One region of the Allobosea sp. NBC_00550 genome, then DNA from elsewhere that is predicted to be linked to it. Evidence: predicted binding sites of a transcription regulator. Region 1 holds the regulator's gene; each other region holds the start of a gene.
What was found. The regulator PhoB, encoded in region 1, activates phosphate uptake and scavenging genes when phosphate is short. The targets are predictions, from matches to a motif close to TGTCATNNANCTGTCAT.
Positions count from the first base shown of each region.

Region 2: the regulator PhoB is predicted to act here: its motif matches at 1,754-1,770, upstream of NWE53_RS18870 (DUF2794 domain-containing protein).
Region 3: the regulator PhoB is predicted to act here: its motif matches at 1,352-1,368, upstream of ugpB (sn-glycerol-3-phosphate ABC transporter substrate-binding protein UgpB).

Region 1 covers NZ_CP102772.1:2,928,326-2,934,331, reverse strand. Annotated here, with positions in the region: gene pstA (phosphate ABC transporter permease PstA) at 1-641, shown strand, start outside; gene pstB (phosphate ABC transporter ATP-binding protein PstB) at 682-1,488, shown strand; gene phoU (phosphate signaling complex protein PhoU) at 1,574-2,293, shown strand; gene phoB (phosphate regulon transcriptional regulator PhoB) at 2,305-3,003, shown strand; gene NWE53_RS14085 (SpoIIAA family protein) at 3,016-3,402, opposite strand; gene NWE53_RS14080 (LysR family transcriptional regulator) at 3,456-4,382, opposite strand; gene argH (argininosuccinate lyase) at 4,479-5,894, shown strand; gene NWE53_RS14070 (amino acid ABC transporter permease) at 5,891-6,006, shown strand, end outside.
Region 2 covers NZ_CP102772.1:3,917,347-3,923,352, forward strand. Annotated here, with positions in the region: gene NWE53_RS18860 (Bax inhibitor-1/YccA family protein) at 1-686, shown strand, start outside; gene NWE53_RS18865 (GNAT family N-acetyltransferase) at 795-1,346, shown strand; gene NWE53_RS18870 (DUF2794 domain-containing protein) at 1,357-1,725, opposite strand; gene NWE53_RS18875 (peroxidase-related enzyme) at 2,086-2,634, opposite strand; gene NWE53_RS18880 (NAD-glutamate dehydrogenase) at 2,813-6,006, shown strand, end outside.
Region 3 covers NZ_CP102772.1:4,164,322-4,170,327, forward strand. Annotated here, with positions in the region: gene NWE53_RS20035 (fumarylacetoacetate hydrolase family protein) at 76-1,254, opposite strand; gene ugpB (sn-glycerol-3-phosphate ABC transporter substrate-binding protein UgpB) at 1,453-2,778, shown strand; gene ugpA (sn-glycerol-3-phosphate ABC transporter permease UgpA) at 2,854-3,735, shown strand; gene NWE53_RS20050 (creatininase family protein) at 3,735-4,484, shown strand; gene ugpE (sn-glycerol-3-phosphate ABC transporter permease UgpE) at 4,484-5,332, shown strand; gene NWE53_RS20060 (sn-glycerol-3-phosphate import ATP-binding protein UgpC) at 5,340-6,006, shown strand, end outside.

The sequences.
Region 1 (6,006 bases):
TCGTCGGTTCGGTGGTGCTGACCTTCCTGGGCATCGCCATCGCCACGCCGATCGGCGTGCTGGCGGGGACCTGGCTCGCCGAGTACGGCAGGCGCTCGAAGCTCGCGAACCTGATCCGCTTCATCAACGACATTCTGCTCTCGGCGCCGTCGATCCTGATCGGCCTGTTCGTCTACGTCCTGCTGGTCGAGCCGTTCCGCGGCTATTCCGGCTGGGCCGGCGGCGTCGCGCTCGGCATCATCGCGATCCCCGTCATCGTGCGCACCACCGAGGACATGCTGAGCCTCGTGCCCGGCCCGCTGCGCGAGGCCGGAGCCGCTCTCGGCGCGCCGCCCTCGGTCGTCATCACCAGCGTGACCTGGCGGGCGGCCAAGGCCGGCATGGTCACCGGCATCCTGCTGGCTCTTGCCCGCATCGCCGGCGAGACCGCGCCGCTGATCTTCACAGCGCTCAACAACAATTTCTGGTTCTCGGCGAGCCTCGTCGGCGGCGTCTCGAACCTGCCCGTGACGATCTACCAGTTCGCCTCGGCCCCTTACGAAAACTGGCAGCAGCTGGCCTGGGCCGGCTCGCTCATCATCACCATGTCGATCCTGCTGCTCTCGATCGTTGCCCGCCGCATCGTCAGCGGCGGCAAGTAGAGCTTGAATCCAACCCGGTCGCGTCTGATCCTGAAGGACCATGTCGATGCTTTCGACCCTTGAACTCTCCCCGCAATCGCTCGATGCCGAGGCGCCCGTCCGGATCGCGGTGAAAAACCTCGATTTCTACTACGGCGAGCACAAGGCGCTGAAGAACATCAACCTCGACTTCCGCGACCGGCACGTCACGGCGCTGATCGGCCCTTCCGGCTGCGGCAAGTCGACCCTGCTGCGCATCTTCAACCGGATCTACTCGCTCTATCCCGAGCAGAGGGCGACCGGCGAGATCCTGCTCGACGGGCGCAACATCATCTCCAACGATGTCGACGTGAACGAGCTGCGCTCGCGCGTCGGCATGGTGTTCCAGAAGCCGACGCCGTTCCCGATGTCGATCTACGACAACGTCGCCTTCGGCATCCGGCTCTATGAGAGGCCGCCTAAGTCCGAGCTCGACGACCGCGTCGAAGGCGCCCTGCGCCGCGCCGCGCTCTGGGACGAGGTCAAGGACAAGCTGAAGAGCTCCGGCATGGGCCTCTCCGGCGGCCAGCAGCAGCGCCTGTGCATCGCGCGCACCATCGCGCAGAAGCCGGAGGTGATCCTGTTCGACGAGCCGACCTCGGCGCTGGATCCGATCTCGACCGGCAAGATCGAGGACCTGCTGGAGCAGCTGAAGAGCGACTTCACCATCGCCATCGTTACCCACAACATGCAGCAGGCGGCCCGCATCTCGCAGTACACCGCCTTCATGTATCTGGGCGAGGTCATCGAGTTCGCGCCGACCAACACGATCTTCATGAACCCCGGCAAAAAGCAGACGCAGGACTACGTCACCGGCCGTTTCGGCTGAGCGGCGACGGACTTCTTTGTTTTATCGCATTTTCATCGCGCGAACCGGTGCCCACTTCGCTTGAAAATGCTTCGAGGATAACGCCATGACCGATCACATCGTCCGTTCCTACGACACCGATCTCGAGGGCATCCGCCGCAGCCTCGCCGAAATGGGCGGCATGGCCGAGCGCATGCTGGGCGATTCCACCGTCGCCCTGGTGCGCCGCGACACCGCGCTCGCCCAGAAGATCATCTCGGCCGACCAGCGCCTCGACAATCTCCAGCGCGAGGTCGAGGAGAAGGCGGTGCTGACCATCGCCCGGCGCCAGCCGCTCGCCAACGATCTGCGCGAGCTGATCTCGGCGATCCGCATCGCGGCGGATGTCGAGCGCGTGGGCGATCTCGCCAAGAACATCGCCAAGCGGGCCGTCGCCATCGCCGGGCAGTTCCAGCCGCCGCATCGCGCGGTCGTCGGCCTCGAGCACATCAGCCGCCTCGTCCAGGCGCAGCTCAAGGACGTGCTCGACGCCTATGCCGCCGGCAACGAGCAGAAGGCGCTCGAGGTTTGGCGCCGCGACGACGAGATCGACGCGCTCTACACCTCGCTGTTCCGCGAACTCCTGACCTATATGATGGAAGATCCGCGCAACATCACCTTCTGCACACATCTGCTGTTCTGCGCGAAGAACATCGAGCGCATCGGCGACCACACCACCAACATCGCCGAGACGATCCATTATCTCATCACCGGCGACTCGCTCGACGTGAACAGGCCGAAGCTCGACACGACCAATATCGAGGTCGAGGCGATCACGGGCAGCTGAGGCAAGACATCATGGCCGCACGCATCCTGATCGTCGAGGACGAGGAGCCGCTCACCCTGCTGCTGCGCTACAACCTCGAGGCCGAGGGCTTCGAGGTCGACAGCGTCGCGCGCGGGGACGATGCGGAGCTGCATCTGCGCGACCACACCCCCGATCTCGTGCTGCTCGACTGGATGCTGCCCGGCCTCTCCGGCATCGAGCTCTGCCGGCGGCTGCGCTCGCGGCGCGACACCGAGCGCGTGCCGATCATCATGCTGACGGCGCGCGGCGAGGAGACCGAGCGGGTACGCGGCCTTGCGACCGGCGCCGACGACTACGTCGTCAAGCCGTTCTCGCTGCCGGAACTGATCGCGCGCATCCAGGCGCTTCTTCGCAGGGCGAAGCCAGGTCACGTCGCGGGGCTGCTGGCCGCGGGCGATCTCGAACTCGACCGCACGACCCGGCGCGTCCGCCGCGCCGGCAGCGAGCTGCATCTCGGGCCGACCGAGTTCCGGCTGCTCGAATTCCTGATGCAGGCACCGGGGCGGGTCTATTCGCGCGCCCAGCTTCTCGATGCCGTCTGGGGCCGCGACGTCTATATCGACGAGCGCACGGTCGACGTCCATGTCGGGCGGCTGCGCAAGGCAATCACGCCTGCCAACACCAAGGACCCGCTGCGCACGGTGCGCGGCGCCGGCTACGCCTTCGACGAGACCTTCGCGCGCAGCTGACGCGCGCGATCGTCAGGCGTTGGGACCGCCCTCGATATCGCCGGCCCAGGCCAGCGCGGTGTCGTACTCCTCCGGCTTGAACGTGCGCACCGTGACGAAGGGGATCGCGGGGTTGAGCAGGTCGACGAAGGCGGCGAGCCAGCTCTTGTCGGTGACCACGGCCTCGCGGGGAAAACGCTGGAGCTCCCAGAGCTCGCCGAGGCTGTAGCGCGCATCCTTCCAGGCGGCTGCCAATGTCATGTCGGTGAACTCGGTGAAGTCGGCGAGGATGCCGATCTTCTCGTGGCGGCCAAGCTTCGCATCGATATCGGCCATGATCTGATCGAGATCGTCGGCTGTCAGCGTCCGCGACAGGCGATAGGCGCCGACATGGTCCGGGGCGGGCAGAATGGTGAGCATGTCTCCTCCTCGGCGAAGACAACGCACCGCCCGGAGGGAAGTTTCGCGGGGAATCAGTCTGCTGAAGAAGGCGCCCGTGTCGCGGCGTCGAACTGCCCGGCCTCGCTGAGCAACCAGGTGACGAATTCGTCGAGGCCGGGGCGATCCGGCTGGCCGAGCGGGCGGGTGAGCCAGCAGCCGGTCGCGCTTGTGAAGCCGAGACAGAGCGGGTTGACGAGCGCGCCGGAGGCCAATTCATCCGCCACATAGCAGCGCGGCGTCAAGGCGACGCCGAGCCCGGCGACGGCGGCGCTGGTAATCACGGAATAGTAGCCGTAGCGCACGGTGTGCTCGGGCACGGCTCCGCGCAGATCGTGGGCCTCGGTGAACTCGGCCCAGAAGGTCGGCATCTGATAGTGCTGGAGCAGTGTCATCTTCTGGATGTCGGCGGCGCGGCGGAAACCGCCCATGCGCTCGATCAGGCTCGGCGCGGCGACGAGGGCGACATCGCGGCCGAACAGATAGTGCGCCTCCCTGCCGGTCCAGGGCGGGACGCCGTGGGCGATATCGAGATCGGGCTCTTCGGTCTCGCTCTCGCTGACATAGTTGGTGAACTGCACGTCGACGCCTGGGTGAGCCTCGGCGAAGGCGGGAAAGCGCCCCATCAGCCAGCGCTCGCCGACGATGGCGACCATGTGCAGCCGGATCGGCCGGGCGACGGCGGAGCGCTCGGCCAGGCGCCGCGCGCCGCGATCCATCTGCTCCAGCGCCGCTTCGGCATAGGGCAGATAGATCGCGCCGGCTTCGGTCAGCTTCAGGCCGAGCGGGCTGCGATCGAACAGCACGGCGCCGAGATGATGCTCCAGCGAGAGGATCTGCTTGGAGACGGCGCTCTGGGTGAGGTTGACCGCCTGCGCGGCGCGGGCCGTCGAGCCCAGTCGTGCGACGGTGGTGAAGGCCCGCAGGGCGGTCGATGACGGGGGAGGCCGACCGGCGGCCATGGGGTATTCCTTTTCGGACTATCTCTGCGGAGATCGTTTCGTTTGCCGGCCTCTCGGTCAAGAGGCCATTCTTCCGCTAGGGGAGGAACGAGCATCATGAACCAGACGACCCGCCTGTGGGGCGGACGTTTCCGCAAACCGCCGGATGCGCGGTTGATGAAGCTCTCCAGCGCAGCCGGCGAGCACGCCAGGCTGGTGCCCCAGGATGTCGCGGGCGGCAAGGCGCATGCGGCCGAACTCGGGCGCGCCGGGCTGCTGACGGCCCCGGAACTCGACACCATCCTGACCGCCCTCGACGCGATCGCGCGGGACACGGTCGAAGGCCGCATCGCGCCGGGGCCGCAGGACGAGGACGTCCACACCTTCATCGAGCGCATCCTGACCGAGCGGATCGGCTCGACCGGTGCCAAGCTCAGGGCCGGGCGCTCGCGCAACGACCAGGCGGCCAACAACCTCAAGCTCTATCTGCGCGAGAAGTCGCGTTCGCTGGCGGCGATGCTGGCCGAATTGCTGACCGCGATCGCCGACCAGGCGGAATTGCACGCGGCCTCGGTCAGCCCCGGCTTCACCCATCTGCAGAGCGCCCAGCCCGTCACCTTCGGCCACTGGCTGATGGCGCATGGCCAGGTGCTGATGCGCGATGCCTCGCGCCTGAAGGATTGGGAAGCGCGCTCCGGCCAGTCGCCGCTCGGGGCGGCGGCGCTTGCCGGCTCCGCGATCACGCTCAATCCCGAGCTCAGCGCGCGGGCGCTCGGCTATGATCGGCCGTTCGAGAATTCGGTCGATGCGGTCGGCGCGCGCGACCATGTCGCGGAGTTCCTGTTCGTCGCGGCGATGCTGACGACGAACCTGTCGCGGCTCGCCGAGGAGGTGACGCTGTGGGCTTCCAGGCAATTCGCCTGGGTGACGCTGGACGACGCCTTCGCCACCGGCTCCTCGATCATGCCGCAGAAGAAGAACCCCGATATCGCCGAGATCTCGCGCGGGCGGGCGGCGCGGCTGACCGGCGATCTCGTCGCCATGCTCGGAGCGTTGAAGGGGTTGCCGCTTTCCTACAACCGCGACCTCGCCGAGGACAAGCGCGCCGCATTCGACGCCGTCGACGTGCTGGAAGAGGTGCTGCCCGCCTTTGCCGGGCTGATCGCCAGCATGAGCGCCGACGCCAAGGTGATGCGTGCCCAGGCCGGCTCCGGCTTCGCGCTGGCGACCGAAGTGGCCGACTATCTCGCCCGCAGGGGCGTGCCCTTCGCCGAGGCGCATGAGATCACGGGGACCCTGGTGCGCTATTGCGAGGAAATGGGGCGTGAGCTGGAGACGCTCGACGCCGTCGACCTCCGGGCCGTCGATCCGCGGCTCGACGCTGGCGTGATCGACCATCTGACGCTCGATGCCGCCGTCGCGGCCCGCAGCGGCCATGGCGGCACGGCACCCGACCGCGTGCGCGAGCAGATCGCGCGCTTCCGTGACAACCTGACGGCTCTTGAAGCCTGGAGCCGGGAGACGCGGCGATGACCGACGCCACTTCACCGATCAGCAGCCGCGATCTCTCTGCTATCGCCCATCTCAGGATCGTGCCGCGGCGCTTCTACGGCCGCTGGTTCGCCTCGGCCGTGATCCTCGCCAT
Region 2 (6,006 bases), 990 kb from region 1:
CGTTCATGCTCGGCGTCTACAACAACATGGCGATCGGCCTCGGCATCACCGGCCTCGCCGCGCTCGGCATCTCGATGCTGGCCATCGCCGGCTTCACGCCCGACGGCAAGATCGCCGGGCTGACGGCACTCGGCCAGGCGATCTATCTCAGCCCGCTGAAATGGGTCGTGATGCTCGCGCCGCTCGCCTTCATCATGCTCTTCTCGTTCAAGGCCGAAAGCATGAGCGCCGCCTCGGCGCGGACCATGTTCTTCGCCTTCGCGGCGGTGATGGGCGTCTCGATGTCGTCGATCCTGGTCGTCTTCACCGGCGCTTCGGTGACGCGGGTGTTCTTCATCACGGCCGCCGCCTTCGGCGCGCTGAGCCTCTTCGGCTACACCACGAAGAAGTCGCTCTCGGGCATGGGCTCGTTCCTGATCATGGGCCTGATCGGCCTCGTGATCGCCTCGGTGGTCAACCTGTTCCTGGCCTCGAGCGCGCTGGCCTTCGGCATCTCGGTGATCGGCGTTCTGGTCTTCGCCGGCCTGACCGCCTGGGATACCCAGCGCCTGAAGGAGATGTATCTCTCTTCGGATCTGGATCCGGAATCGGCTGCGAAGCTCTCTGTGAACGGCGCGCTGTCGCTCTACCTGAACTTCATCAACATGTTCCAGATGTTGATCAGCCTGATCGGCGACCGCCGCTAAGTCCTTAGCTTCCGGGCACCACGCCTGGACAGAGCCCCGGCCGCAAGGCCGGGGCTTTTCTTTTGGCAGGCCTTTTCTTTTGGCATGCCCGTTGCTCATCATCCGGGCATGACGACGCCTTCGATCCGCCCGGCCACTCCCGCCGATATCCCCGCCATCACCGCGATCTATGCCCATGCGGTGCTGCATGGCACGGCGTCGTGGGAGCTGGAGCCACCCGGCGAAGCGGAAATGCTGCGGCGCTTCGAGGCCGTGCTGGCGGGCGGCTATCCCTATGTCGTCGCCCATCGCGATGGCGAGCCGCTGGGCTATGCCTATGCTGGCGCCTACCGCCCCCGCCCGGCCTACCGCGCAACGGTCGAGAACTCGATCTACATCGCCCCGGCAGCCCAAGGCCTGGGTATCGGCGGCCTGCTGCTCGATGCGCTGATGACCGCCTGCACGCAGCGCGGTTTCCGCCAGATGATCGCGGTGATCGGGGATGGCACCGGCGCCTCGGTCGGCTCTCGCCGCCTGCATGAGAAGGCCGGCTTCCGCCTGATCGGCGTAGCCGAGAAGGTCGGGTTCAAGCATGGCCGCTGGCTCGACCAGATGCTGATGCAGAAGGAACTGGGTGAAGGCGACCGCACGCCGCCCAGCCCTGAGCCGAGCGGATCCTGAGTTTTAAGGCTCAGCTCACGACGCTCAGCTTGCGGTCGAGCACCTGGAGCACGCGGGACAGTTCGGAGCCGCGCTTGAGGATGAGGCCGGTCGCGGCCACGACGGAATAGGCGCCCTGCCGGCGCGCCAGGGCCGGATCCTTGACGATTCGGTAGAGCGGCATCTCCGAAGAGCGCCGGAACACCGAGAACTGCGCCGTGTCCTTCAGGAAATCGATGGCGTAGTCGCGCCACTCACCCGCCGCGACCATGCGGCCGTAGAGGTTGAGCAGTTCGCTGAGCTCGCGCCGATCGAAGGTGACGGTTGCGGGCCGGGCCGGCGACGGGAAATGGACGACCGCGCCGGCCGATTGCGATTGCGGCGTTTCGCTTTCGCTCATGGCGCCTCCCTGGCCGCCACTCAAGCGGACGACGGTGCGATGATGCGCCCGCACTGCTGCGCTGGCAAGGTATCGCGTTCGTTTGATCGCGTGCGCCCGCATTCGCTTTGGGTCAGCATTATCCGCAAATGCCGCATTTTCGCCGCGAACGCGCCAAGCGACCGCCAAGTTGCGCCGCTCAACTCCCCTCGTTGCCTCGACGGCCCGGTTTCGCTGAACGCCGGTTTGTCAGCCCCCCAGCCCCCCGGAGTTCGGGCGGAGCCGGGCCATCGAGTCGAGGCCAACTAGCGGCTGGCATTGCGCCGGCCGTTTTCTTTTGCGCGGTGCTCTCGCTCGAATCACGGCAGCTGCTCGAGATTTCTACCGCGCCTGCCGATGATACTCGGCGTTCGGCCGCATATCGACGGCCGAGGCCATCCGGTTCGACATGTTGTAGAAGGCCGCGACGGCGCCGATGTCCCAGATGTCGCGCTCGGAGAAACCGGCCTTGCGCAGCGCCCACCGGTCGTCCTCGCCGATCAGATGCGGGGTTTCGGTCAGCTTCACCGAGAAATCGAGCATGGCGCGATGCCGCGCCGACAGGTCCGCGGCCCGATAGTTCATCGCGATCAACTCACCGAGCACCGGATCGCCCGAGAGCTGGCGCACCGCCGCACCATGGGCGGCCAGGCAGTAATAGCAGCGGTTCACGCTCGAGACCGCGACGGCGATCATCTCGCGCTCGAGCTTCGACAGGCCGGACGGCGCCAGCATCAGGTCGTTGTAGAAGGCGGCGAAGCCCGAGAGCTTGGCGTCGTCATGGGCATAGGATGTCAGCACATTCGGCACGAAACCGAGCTTCTCCCGGCACTTCTCGAAATAGGCTTCGTTCTCCGCCGAGAGCTGTCCCGACTTCAGATCAAGCGCCATCACCTGCGGCGGCGCGTCCTGCCGCGCCGGCTCCTCGCCCAGCTTTGGTTTGTCATGCTTTGTAGCCATGGTGCATCCTGTCGGACCGAGGCGGCAATTTGCCGCTTTTTCGGGCAAGTCAAAGTTGAAAGGTTGCGCAGCCTATGCCATCGCTGCGGCAAAACAACTGGGGTGAGACATGGGCAAACGGGTGACGAACGCGACCGCCGAGGCGATCGCAGCCATCGAAGCCGCGGCCACCGGCCTCAAGAGCACGATGCCCGCCGAGTTTCCTCGCCTGCTTTATGGGCGCTCCGTCGCCGAAGATCTCGAAGCGCTGCCGCCGGAGATGCTCGCTCACGCCGCTGCGGCGGCCTACGAGCACCTGACCCAGCCCCGCAAGCCCGACACCATCAATCTCGGCTTCCGCGATGCGGAATTCGGCGAAGGCGATCGCAAGCGCCAGGTCACCATCCTGGAGGTCGTCAACGACAACAAGCCGTTCCTGCTCGACTCGACGCTCGCCGAATTGCAGGAACAGGGCCTCGAGCCGCGTCTCGTCGCCCATCCGATCCTCGCGGTGGCGCGCGATGACAAGGGCAAGTTCCTTTCGCTCGCCGGCGAGGCCACTGGCCGCGCCCCTGAAGGCACGCGGCGCGAGAGCCTGCTGCACATCCATATCCCGCGCATCGATACCCAGGACGCCCGCGAGAAGCTGCGCGCCGGGCTCGAGCGGGTCTATGCCGACGTCGCCATGGCCGTCGACGACTGGGCCGCGATGCGCGGGCGCATCACCGAGGTGATCCAGGCCTATCGCGCCAATCCGCCGCCTCTGCCGGAGGACGAGATCGCCGAGGCGCTGCAGTTCCTCGAATGGATCGCCGGCGACAACTTCACCCTGCTCGGCATCCGCGCCTATCGCTTCCCCGGCGGCGACGTCGCGGCCGATCCGATCGAGGGCTCCGGCCTCGGCATCCTGCGCGACCCCTCCGTCAAGGTGCTGCGCAAGGGCCGCGAGCTGGTGACGACCACGCCGGAGATCCGCTCCTTCCTGGCCAAGCCCCATGCGCTCATCATCACCAAGGCCAACGTCAAGAGCCGGGTGCACCGCCGCGTCCATCTCGACTATGTCGGCGTCAAGCTGTTCACGCCGGACGGGCGGCTCGACGGCGAATTGCGCATCGTCGGCCTGCTGACCTCGAACGCCTATACCGGCTCGGCCCGCGCCATCCCCTATCTCAGGCTCAAGGTCGCCCGCGTCGCCAAGAACATCGGCTTTGACCCTGCGAGCTATTCCGGCCGCTCGCTCATGAATGTGCTCGACGCCTATCCGCGCGACGAGCTCTTCCAGATCGACGTGGCCACGCTCGAGCAGTTCGCGCTCGACATCCTGCAGCTCACCGAGCGGCCGCGCATCCGCGCCCTCGCCCGGGTCGACGAGTTCGACCGCTTCGTCTCGATCCTCGTCTTCATCCCGAAGGATCGCTACGACACCACGGTGCGTCTGCGCGTCGGCGAATTCCTGGCGCGCATCTATGGCGGACGCCTCTCCGCCGCCTATCCGGCCTATCCGGAGGGGCCGCTCTCGCGCACCCACTACATCATCGGGCGCGACGACGGCAAAACCCCGCGCATCGACCGCGCCACGCTCGAATCCGGCATCAGCGCCATCGTCCGGACCTGGGGCGACGGCCTCAAGGACGTCCTCGATCAGGAGAAGGCCGGCCCCGCCGCCCGCGCGCTCGCCGAGCGTTATGCCGAGGCCTTCGGCGCCGCCTATCGCGAGCGCTTCTCGGCCGCCGACGCCCTCATCGACATCGAGATGCTCCAGCAGCTGACGCCGGAGCGGGCACGCTCCGTCAACCTCTACCGGCGCGAGGGCGACGAACCGACGCGCGCCAACCTCAAGGTCTTCTCGCGCGGCGCGCCGATCTCGCTCTCGGCGCGCGTGCCGGTGCTGGAGAACATGGGCTTCCGCGTCATCAACGAGCGGACCTACAACATCATGCCGCAAGGCAACGGCGCCAAGGGCGGCGAGAACGTCCGCGTCTGGTTGCACGACATGACGCTGGAGCGGGCCGACGACGGCACCATCGACATCGAACACCTCGATCCGACGATCGAGGCGGCGCTGATGGCGCAGTTCCGCGGCCTCGCGGAATCCGACCGCTTCGACCAGCTCGTGCTGGCCGCGGGCATGGCATGGCGCGAGGCCGCGCTGCTGCGCGCCTTCGGGCGCTATCTGCGCCAGACCGGCGCGCCCTATGCGCAGAGCTACATCGCCGACGCTCTGACGCGCCACCCCGATATCGCCGCTGGGCTCATCGCCTATTTCAACGCCAAGTTCGATCCGCGCAATCCGGCGGCTGAGCGCGAGCAGCGCATGGCGCAGAAGCGCGCCGAGATCGAGGAGGCGCTCGACGCCGTCACCAGCCTCGACGAAGACCGCATCCTGCGCCGCCTCATCAACCTGGTCGACGCTGCGCTGCGCACCAATTTCTTCCAGACCGGCCCGGACGGCCATCCGCGCCAGACCATCACCTTCAAGTTCGACTGCGCCAAGGTCGACGGCCTGCCGCTGCCGCGCCCGCTCTACGAGATCTTCGTCTATTCTCCGCGCGTCGAGGGCATCCACATGCGCTTCGGCAAGGTCGCGCGCGGCGGCCTGCGCTGGTCCGACCGGCCGCAGGACTTCCGCACCGAGGTGCTCGGCCTCGTCAAGGCGCAGCAGGTCAAGAATGCCGTCATCGTCCCGGTCGGCGCCAAGGGCGGCTTCGTGCCGAAGCAGCTGCCGCCGGCCTCCGACCGTGCGGCCTGGCTGACCGAGGGCACCGAGAGCTATCGCCTCTTCATCCGCAACCTGCTCGAGCTCACCGACAATCTCGACGGCGAGAAGATCCTGCCGCCGCCGGACACGGTGCGTCATGACGGCGACGATCCCTATCTCGTCGTCGCCGCCGACAAGGGCACGGCGACCTTCTCCGACACCGCCAACGCGATCTCGCTGGAGAAGCACCACTGGCTCGGCGATGCCTTCGCCTCCGGCGGCTCGCAGGGCTACGACCACAAGGGCATGGGCATCACGGCGCGCGGCGCCTGGGAGGCGGTGAAGCGCCACTTCCGCGAGGTCGATATCGACATCCAGACGGCGCCCTTCACCGTCGCAGGCGTCGGCGACATGTCGGGCGACGTCTTCGGCAACGGCATGCTGCTGTCGCCGGCGATCAAGCTCGTCGCGGCCTTCGACCATCGCGACATCTTCCTCGATCCCGATCCGGACCAGGCTACGTCGCTGGCCGAGCGCCAGCGCCTCTTCGCCCTGCCGCGCTCGTCCTGGCAGGACTACGACAAGAAGCTGATCTCCAAGGGTGGCGGCATCTTCTCGCGCCAGGC
Region 3 (6,006 bases), 1.2 Mb from region 1:
GTCCAGCCGGCGCTATGGCAGACAATCCTTACCAGCAGCCTGCCGCGATTGCGGAAACCCCGGCCGGGGCTGCAACTAGAGCAGCCCGCGCTTGGCCAGATGGCGCATCAGATGCGAGGCGCCGAAGGTCCAGGGCTCGCAGGCGTCGGTGCGCTTCATCCGGTTGACGAGGCTGCCCAGCTCCGGCGCGGCGATGGTGACGATGTCCCCGTATTTATGGGTGAAGCCGCCGCCCGGCGCATCGCGGTCCTTGATCGGCGCGAACATCGTGCCGAGATAGAGCGCCGCCCCGTCCGGATATTGATGGTGCGGGCCGATCATCTGCGCGGCGAGGTCGGCCGGGTCGCGGCTGATCTTGGCGATCGAGGAGGAGCCTTCCAGCGTGAAGCCGTCCTCGCCCTCTACCGTCAGCGTCACGGTCGTGCGGCGGACATGATCGAGCGTGAAGCCCGCATCGAAGAAGCGGATGAAGGGGCCGACGGCGGCGGCCGCGTTGTTGTCCTTCGCCTTGCCGAGCAGCAGGGCCGAGCGGCCTTCGACATCGCGCAGGTTGACGTCGTTGCCGAGCGTGGCGCCGACGATGCGCCCATCCGAGGCGACGACCAGCACGATCTCCGGCTCGGGGTTGTTCCAGCTCGAGGCGGGATGGAGGCCGGCGTCGGCGCCGGTGCCGACCGTCGACATCGCCGGGGCCTTGGTGAAGATCTCGGCGTCCGGGCCGATGCCGACCTCGAGATACTGGCTCCAGGCCCCCTGCTTGATCAGCACCTCCTTGAGATGCATCGCCTCGGGCGAACCGGGCTTGAGCTTGGAGAGGTCGTCTCCGATGAGCTTGCCGATCTCCTCGCGGATCGTTGCGGCAGCCGCCGGGTTGCCGCGTGCCTTCTCCTCGATCACCCGCTCCAGCATCGAGACCGCGAAGGTGACGCCCGCCGCCTTCACCGCCTGCAGGTCGAGCGGGGATAGCAGCCAGGGCCGCTTCGGATCGCGGCTGTCCACAGGGGTGTTGGCGAGGATGTCGGCCAGGGACCCGAGCGTCTCGCCCTGGGCCGCCCGCAGCGCCGCGGCCGGATCGGCGCTCTCGCAGAGGTCGCGGCTGGTCGGGAAAGCGGCGGTGATGTCGACGACCTGCCCGTCTCGCAGCGCCACCACGGCGGGGCCGCCGAGATCGGGGCACCAGACCCGGCCGACGAGCGCGGCCGCAGCGGAATCCGTCGGCAGGGTTGCGGTCACGGCAAGGTCGAGCTTCGGCATGATGCGGTCCGGAAACGAGTTCGAGTCGGGAGCGCAGATCAGCCGGTTATGCGCGAATGCGCAAGCCGTACCGCGACCATAGGCGCATTGCGGCAGGCGTCATCGATTTGTCATTGAAATGTCGCCTCCGCTTCATGCTAGCTTGCGCACCAACGACAAGAACCGCGGCGGGGTCCGCCCGCGGAAGGGAGATCGTCCATGACCATCAAATCGCGCATCCTGATGTCGGTAGCGGCCTTCGCGCTCGCCGGCGCCTCGCCTGCCCTGGCACAGACCGAAATACAGTGGTGGCACGCGCTGACCGGCGCCAACAACGACGTCGTCGTGAAGCTCGCCGAGGACTTCAACGCCTCGCAGAAGGACTACAAGGTCGTTCCGGTCTACAAGGGCTCCTACCCCGACACGCTGAACGCCGGCATCGCCGCCTTCCGCGCCGGCCAGGCGCCGCACATCCTGCAGGTCTTCGAGGTCGGCACGGGCACGATGATGTCGGCCAAGGGCGCGGTCAAGCCGGTCCACGAGATGATGAAGGAAGCCGGCGAGAAGTTCGATCCGAACGCCTATCTGCCTGCCATCACCGGCTATTACTCGACGGCCAAGGGCGAGATGCTCTCCATGCCGTTCAATTCCTCGTCGATGGTGATGTGGTACAACAAGGACGCCTTCAAGAAGGCAGGCCTCGACCCCGAGAAGCCGCCGAAGACTTGGCCCGAGACCTTCGAGGCCGCCAAGAAGCTGAAGGCTGCCGGCTTCGACAAATGCGCTGTCTCTAACGCCTGGGCGCCCTGGGCCAATATCGAGCAGTTCGGCGCCTGGCATAACGTGCCGCTCTCGACCAAGGTCAACGGCATGGCCGGCTTCGACGCCGTCATGAACTTCAACCAGAGCCCGCTCTTCCTGAAGCACTGGACCAATCTGGTCGAGCTGCAGAAGGACAAGACCTACGACTATTCCGGCCGCACCAACAACGGCGAAGGCCGCTTCACCTCGGGCGAATGCCCGATCTTCCTGACCTCCTCGGGCTTCTTCGGCAACGTCAAGGCGAACGCCAAGTTCGACTGGGGCAATGCGGCGATGCCGTATTATCCGGAAGCCGCGGGCGCTCCGCAGAACTCGATCATCGGCGGCGCTTCGCTGTGGGTGATGGGCGGCAAGAAGCCGGCCGAGTACAAGGGCGTCGCCAAGTTCTTCACCTTCCTGTCGGATGTCGACCGCCAGGTGAAGCTGCACACCGAGTCGGGCTACCTGCCGATCACCAAGGCAGCCTATGAGAAGGTCAAGGCGTCGGGCTTCTACAAGGACAAGCCCTATCTCGAGACCCCGCTCCTCGAGCTGACCAACAAGGCCCCGACCGACAACTCGAAGGGCCTGCGCTACGGCAGCCTCGTCCAGATCCGCGACATCTGGTCGGAGGAGCTGGAGGCGGCGCTGAACGGCCAGAAGACGCCCAAGGCGGCGCTGGACGCGGCGGTCGAGCGCGGCAACCAGATGCTGCGCCAGTTCGAGCGCACCGCGGCGCGCTGATCCGACAGCCCTCTTGCATCCATTGGCCATCCCGGACAAACCCGTCCGGGATGGCCGTCTCGTCCAAGGAAGCCGATGCAGAAGAACGCCTACTTCAAGGGGCTGACCATCCCCTTCCTGCTGCTGGCGCCGCAGCTCGCGATCACCATCGTGTTCTTCTACTGGCCGGCGAGCCAGGCGGTCTGGCAGAGCTTCCTGCTTGAGGACGCCTTCGGCACCTCGACCGAGTTCGTCTGGTTCGAGAACTATCAGACGCTTTTCGCTGACCCCGGCTATCTCAAGGCCTTCATCAATACGGCGATCTTCTCGACCTTCGTCTGCGTGCTGTCGCTGTCGATCGCGCTGCTCTTCGCGGTGATGGCGGATCGGCAGCTCAAGGGCGGCGAGGTCTACAAGACCCTGCTGATCTGGCCCTATGCTGTCGCGCCCGCCATTGCCGGCGTGCTCTGGATCTTCATGTTCGATCCCTCGCTCGGCATGCTGGCGCGCGGGTTGCAGTCGCTCGGCGTCGCCTGGAACCCCCGGCTCAACGGCAATGACGCCATGCTGCTCGTCATCCTCGCCGCGACCTGGAAGCAGATCAGCTACAATTTCCTGTTCTTCCTCGCCGGCCTGCAATCGATCCCGAAAAGCGTGATCGAGGCGGCGGTGATCGACGGCGCCCGGCCTATGCGCCGCTTCTGGACCATCGTCTTCCCGCTGCTCTCGCCGACGACCTTCTTCCTGCTCGTCGTCAACATCGTCTACGTCTTCTTCGACACCTTCGGCATCATCGACACCGTGACCGGCGGCGGCCCCGCTGGCGCGACCGAGACGCTGGTCTACAAGGTCTTCGCCGACGGCAAGGGCGGCTCCAACCTCGGCGGCTCGGCGGCGCAGTCCGTGATGCTGCTCATCATGGTCATCGGGCTGACCGCGGTCCAGTTCCGCTTCATCGAGCGCAAGGTGAGCTACTGATGGCGTCCGTGCTGTGGCTAGAATTGACCGCCGAGGAGCTGCGCGCCAAGGCCGCGGGCGATGCCATCGTCGTCCTGCCCGTCGCCTCGGTCGAGCAGCACGGGCCGCATCTGCCCGTCGGCGTCGACACCATCCTGTGCAGCGGCGTCTGCAAGGCGGCGGCCGAGCGCGCCGGCGATGTCGATGTCGTGGTCGCGCCAACGCTGTGGTGCGGCATGGCCGAGCATCACATGGCCTTTGGCGGCACCTTCACCTTCGACATCCCGACCTATCGCGCCGTGCTGCTCGCCCTCCTCAAGAGTATCGAGCGCCATGGCTTCCATCGCGTGCTGATCGTCAACGGCCATGGCGGCAACATCGCAGCGCTGACCGCCTTCCTGCCCGATTTCGCGCGTGAGACGCGGCTGCATATCGAGGCGACCACCTATTTCCTGCTGGCCGAGGCGGCGCTCCCGCCGCTGCTGGAGGATCAGCAGGCCGTGCAGCATGCCTGCGAGGTCGAGACCTCGATGATGATGGTGCTGGCGCCGGGATCGGTCCGCGATGCCCGTCTCGGCGAGGCTTTCGGCGCGCTCGACGGCCTGCCCGGGCGCCCGACCGTCTCACGCCACCGTTCCTTCCGGGACATGACCGAGACCGGGGTGATCGGCGACGCCCGCCGTGCCACGACGCAGAAGGGCCAGGCCTGCCTGGATGCCTGCGCCGAGGCTCTGGCCGGGCTCCTGCGCGAGATGGGGAAGGGGATCTGATGGTCGAGGACCGCCGCCTGGGCGACGCGATCGCCTATGTCATCCTGACGATCGGCGTGCTGATCGTCGCCTTCCCGGTCTGGCTGACCTTCGTCGCCTCGACCTGGGACGCCGCGACCGTGATCAACGGCCAGATGCCACTCTATCCCGGCCCGTATTTCCTCGAGAACTACAACCGCATCCTCTTCATCGGCACCTCCGGCACGACGCGCGAGCCGGTGATCGGCATGATGTTCAACTCCTTCGTCATGGCGATGACGATCGCGCTGGGCAAGATCTTCATCTCCGTGCTCTCGGCCTATGCGGTGGTGTACTATCGGTTCCCGTTCCGCATGGCGGCGTTCTGGACCATCTTCATCACGCTGATGCTCCCGGTCGAGGTCCGCATCTTCCCGACCTTCAAGATCGTCTCCGATCTGAACATGCTCGACACCTATCAGGGCCTCGCCGTCCCGCTCATCGCCTCGGCGACGGGAACGCTGCTGTTCCGGCAGTTCTTCATGACGATCCCGGACGAGTTGCTGGAAGCGTCGAAGATCGACGGCGCCGGCCCGTTCAAGTTCTTCAAGGATACGCTGCTGCCGCTCTCGATCACCACGATCGCGGCGCTCTTCGTGATCCAGTTCATCTATGGCTGGAACCAGTATCTCTGGCCGCTGCTGGTGACGACGAAGGACTCGATGCAGACCATCGTCATCGCCATCAAGAAGATGATCGTCACCACCGACGCCCTGACCGAATGGCAGCTCGCCATGGCCACCGCCATGCTGGCGATGCTGCCGCCCGTCTTCGTCGTCATCGCCATGCAGAGGCTCTTCGTAAAGGGCCTGGTCGAAACCGAGAAGTAATCCGCGAATGGCCCAGGTTACCCTGAACAACGTCAAGAAGGTCTATGCCGGCGGCGTCGAGGCCGTGAAGGGCGTCTCCTTCGACATCCCCGATGGCGGCTTCTGCGTGCTCGTCGGCCCCTCCGGCTGCGGCAAGTCCACGCTGCTGCGCATGGTCGCCGGGCTGGAGACGATCTCCTCGGGAGAGGTCGCGATCGGCGACCGCGTCGTCAACCAGATCGAGCCGGCCGACCGCGACATCGCGATGGTGTTCCAGAACTATGCGCTCTACCCGCATATGAACATCTACGACAACATGGCCTATGGCCTGCGCAACCGCGGCACGCCGAAGGACGAGATCGACAAGCGCGTGAAGGAGGCGGCGCGTATCCTGGCGATCGAGCCCTTCCTGGAGCGGCGGCCGCGCCAACTCTCCGGCGGCCAGCGCCAGCGCGTCGCCATGGGCCGCGCCATCGTGCGCAAGCCGCAGGTCTTCCTCTTCGACGAGCCGCTTTCGAACCTCGACGCCAAGCTGCGCGTGCAGATGCGCGTCGAGATCAAGAAGCTGCAGCGAGCGCTCGGCGTCACCTCGATCTACGTCACCCACGACCAGGTCGAGGCGATGACGCTTTCCGACAAGCTCGTGGTGATGAATGGCGGCCAGGTCGAGCAGATCGGCGTGCCGGCCGAGGTCT